Regions from separate parts of the Bacillus sp. XF8 genome, predicted to be linked through region 1. Evidence: predicted binding sites of a transcription regulator. Region 1 holds the regulator's gene; the other holds the start of a gene.
What was found. Region 1 encodes NrdR, which represses ribonucleotide reductase genes. Its sites were predicted from a motif close to AACACNATATATNGTGTT; they were not measured.
Positions count from the first base shown of each region.

Region 2: the regulator NrdR is predicted to act here: its motif matches at 1,036-1,053, upstream of nrdI (class Ib ribonucleoside-diphosphate reductase assembly flavoprotein NrdI).

Region 1 covers NZ_JAGDQK010000021.1:73,877-76,086, forward strand. Annotated here, with positions in the region: gene J4P91_RS14550 (replication initiation and membrane attachment family protein) at 1-780, opposite strand, end outside; gene nrdR (transcriptional regulator NrdR) at 896-1,357, opposite strand; gene speD (adenosylmethionine decarboxylase) at 1,626-2,009, opposite strand.
Region 2 covers NZ_JAGDQK010000002.1:123,313-125,522, forward strand. Annotated here, with positions in the region: gene J4P91_RS01060 (hypothetical protein) at 16-210, shown strand; gene J4P91_RS01065 (hypothetical protein) at 235-552, shown strand; gene nrdI (class Ib ribonucleoside-diphosphate reductase assembly flavoprotein NrdI) at 1,102-1,461, shown strand; gene nrdE (class 1b ribonucleoside-diphosphate reductase subunit alpha) at 1,448-2,210, shown strand, end outside.

The DNA of each region.
Region 1 (2,210 bases):
ATCAATCGTTTGTAGTTCTGTCATTGTACCAAGAACGATATTTTGCATCGATAGCACATCGACACCATACACGTAGGCTAGCGTAATGACACATTCACGTACTTGATCCGTGATTGCCTTTCTTGGGACAAGCGTCGATAACCCTTCTACAAATAAAGAAAAGTCGAAGAAGTCATTCCAAACCTTAGGAGCAGTCCCCTTTTCATTTCCGGGCATCACTGTTGTCTTCGGAATACGAAGTTCCTCTTGCGCATGTTCAAATTGTCCTGGGTTAAATGAACCAAACACATCATTAAAAGAATGTGTAACATTTTCATACGAAGTAAAGTCGAACTCTTCTTCTAAGAAGTATTGTTTGACTTGATTATATTTCGCCCGGCTTAATCTGTTGTACAAGAAAATACTTAAAACAATATCATCAAAAAATTGTTTTGGAGTTAGTGGTGGCTGCAATTCGTATATAAACATTCGAATATCTTTTTCTTTTTTTATATATACGTTTAAAAGCCCAATCGCTTCTAATTTCACCCGTTCTTCATATACTTCAGGAAGCTGCATTTGCATTGTCACCATAAGAGAGTGATGTGTATTCTCTTTTCCAAATACACGATCCTGCTCTAGCTCTCCCCACAGCGTCATGTATAAGCTAAAAGCCTTGCTACCTACTAATGGTTGATATAACATCGTTAATACCTTCCGATCGTAACTATGCAGCAACCCTTTTACGCTTACTTTATAACGATCAATTGGCAATAGCTCCATCCATGACTGTTTTTCCATTCTTGCAATTCCTTTCTTTCATCCATTCTACGTATATAACTCCTTAGCGAAAAAGAGCTAATAGCTTGCGCTTCTAGCTCTTTTTCCCCACTATTTGCAGGCTCAAAGTTTCACTTTATTCTCGTTCTTTTTGCAGTATATCTTTTAATTCTTCAATGAATACATTTAAATCTTTAAATTGACGGTACACAGAAGCAAATCGTACATAAGCAACATCATCAATATCTCGAAGTGCTTCCATTACGATTTCACCAATCATATCACTTTTCACTTCTGATATTCCTAAATTTCGAAGTTCACGTTCTACATTTTGTGTTACTTCTTCTAATTGTTTTAAAGATACAGGTCTTTTTTCACACGCTTTAATTAATCCACGCAAAATCTTTTCTTTATTAAACTCTTCTCGTGTTCCCTCTTTTTTTACAACAATAAGAGGTGGCTCTTCTACTCGTTCAAATGTCGTAAATCGATTTAAACAACTTTCACACTCTCTTCTTCTTCGAATGGAGCGTCCCTCATCTACCGGACGTGAATCCAATACTCTTGTACCATTATGAAAACAGGCTGGACAACGCAACTCATTCACTCCCTTGCAATTTAATCTTCATTTTTTTACTTCACCTACACGTGAAAATATATATACAATATTATATAACCTATTTGTATTTACTCACTACCTTATCCCGCTATTCGCGTTCAGTGATACTCTACTTTTAAAAAGTTCACTTTACAGTAAGCGACCATTCGTCAAAAACAATCTATCCATTTTACAGTTTCAAATTTATATAAACTAAAAAGAGGTGCATTATACACCTCTTTACATTTTAAATCAATTATGTTCTTTTTTAAAGAGCTTTTGTTTCTCTATGCTTAATTTCGAAGCTACCTGTGCCTCGAGGAAGCTCGATGCTCTCTCGCGTTTTCGCATTTAAACCTTCTGCAATATATTCTGCAGCAACATTTGGATCAATACGATCCCCGCAAGTATAAACATCAATACTTGCATAGCCGTGTTCTGGAAAGCTATGAATTGTTAAGTGTGATTCCGAAATGATTACAACTCCACTTACACCCTGCGGTGCAAATTTATGAAAAGCAACCTCACGTACTTCAGCACCAGCTCTTAGTGCTGCATCCACAAATAATTGTTCAATAAACGGCATGTCATTAAGCTTGTCGAAATCGCAATCCCAAAGTTCAGCGATTACGTGACGACCCATCGTGTCCATAGTATCCATTCTACAGTTCCCCCTTGTAAATTTAATCTAACTGTTCGAATTGAAAACTAATTTGCAATTTGGCTTGCTCCACTACCACGGGGGAAAGTTAGTCCAGAGAGGTCCTAACCCTTTAAGTAGTGACTACGTACCTCAGCTCTTAAGTTTACGAGTGTTAGTATACTTTGTTTATTTTCATTTTGCAACAACAGT
Region 2 (2,210 bases), on a different contig from region 1:
AGAGAGGTGAAATACATGGATAAACAATTAGCAAATGCGATTTTAGATCAACTGAAAAATGGAGAGATAGAAGAGTATGTTGTAACTAAGGATGTATTTTATACGTTTCGTGAGGTTGTAGTAAATCGAGAAGATTTTAAACATTTCAGTGGGAATGCACAGCGCGGCGGGAAAATTATTTATACATATACAGAAACACCGCGTTCTTAATAGAGGGAAAAGGAGAGGAGAATTATGGGAGAATTTAAACAAGGTATTTTACCGCACTGGGATTATATGTGGAAAGATGGCACAGGAAAACGATTCGTAGGAATGGTTATGTTTCCAGAGAAACGGAAACGTACGAAAGAAGTTATAGAAAAATTGAAAGTAGCATATGAGCAAGAAACTAAAATTCGAGCAACTGTGAAATTTCAGCATATGAATCAATATGTAGAGGGAATGGTTGTATATTTTGATGAAGAAGCACCAGTTTTTACAATGCAAGATACAGACGGGAATTTTCACCATTTATTTATAAAGGATATTTTACGTATTGAACATTGCGAATGAGTGACGCTTTGTGTACCACCTTTTAAAATTCTCAGCACGCTAACAAATAAATTGGTGTACCATAATAATTGTCCTTTCCATTAATAATGATATTTTTTATTATGTAACAAAAAAGAAAGTATATGTATGTATTCGATGTAATAAATGTTTCATCCACAAGGGAGAGAAATTCTTACTTGTGTGATTTGAATAATGTGTAACCGGTTTCGAACAGATTACAATTTCAAGTCTGTTCTTTTTTGTGTGATGCTGGAGAAAGAAATTTCTCCAGCATTTATCGTTTTTTACAAAACATACTGTTAACATTTTTATGAAAATGGTTAAATTCGTTGACAACTTTTTCGAAAAGCACTTTATTGACATGAGTTTTAGAATGTTGTTTCATAGTCTTTGTATTGAAAAAAAACGACTTGTTATGTCGAAAAGTAAAAGTTAAAAAAAGAAAGAATTTATACATATATCTTGTGTCTTGTTTTGAAACGTAATACAATATATAGGGAAATCATGAAACGGCATCTAGATATTAAAGAAAGAAAGGGAGGGTCGGAAATGTTGGTTGCATATGATTCTATGACAGGAAACGTGAAACGTTTCATCCACAAATTAAATATGCCGGCCGTTCAAATTAATGAAGATCTAATAGTAGACGAAGATTTTGTTCTTATTACGTATACAACAGGTTTTGGAAATGTGCCGGAACGTGTTTTAGAATTTTTAGAGCGCAATAATGCAAATTTAAAAGGCGTATCTGCAAGTGGCAATCGCAACTGGGGAGATATGTTCGGGGCAAGTGCAGATAAAATCTCAACCAGATACGAAGTACCGATTGTATCAAAATTTGAGTTATCTGGAACAAATAAAGATGTAGAATATTTTAAAGAAAGGGTGCGGGAGATTGCGACACATTGAACTGAATAATGAAATCACGCAAATGCAAGACGGTTTCTATCAGCTTCATAAAGATAAAGAAGCATTAGAAGTCTTTATGGAAGAAGCGAGAGCGAATACTGTTCATTTTGAAAGCGTGGCAGAGCGAATTGAGTATATGAATGAACATGACTACTATTACAACGTTCTGGACGAGTATAAGTTGGAGGAAGTAGAGGAAGTATACAACGTTGCATACGGTGAAAACTTCACGTTTCAATCTTATATGGCGGCATCTAAGTTTTATAAGGATTATGCGTTAAAAACAAATGATCAAAAACAATACTTAGAAAGCTACGAAGATCGTGTATCAATTGTGTCATTATACTTAGGACGCGGTGATGTTAACAAAGCAAAACAATTTGCGAGCATGATTGTAAAACAAAACTACCAACCAGCGACACCAACCTTTTTGAATGCGGGAAGAAGCAGAAGAGGAGAAATGGTGTCTTGTTTCTTGTTAGAGATGGATGATAGCTTAAATTCAATTGGATTTAATATTAATACGGCGATGCAGCTATCGAAAATTGGTGGAGGAGTAGCTTTAAACCTTTCTAAGCTACGTGCACGCGGTGAGCAAATTAAAGGCATCGATAACGCAGCAAGCGGTGTTGTACCAGTTATGAAATTACTTGAAGATTCGTTTTCATATGCGAATCAGTTGGGCCAACGAAAAGGTGCCGGTGCAGTATATTTAAACATTTTCCATTGGGATATTATTGAATTCCTTG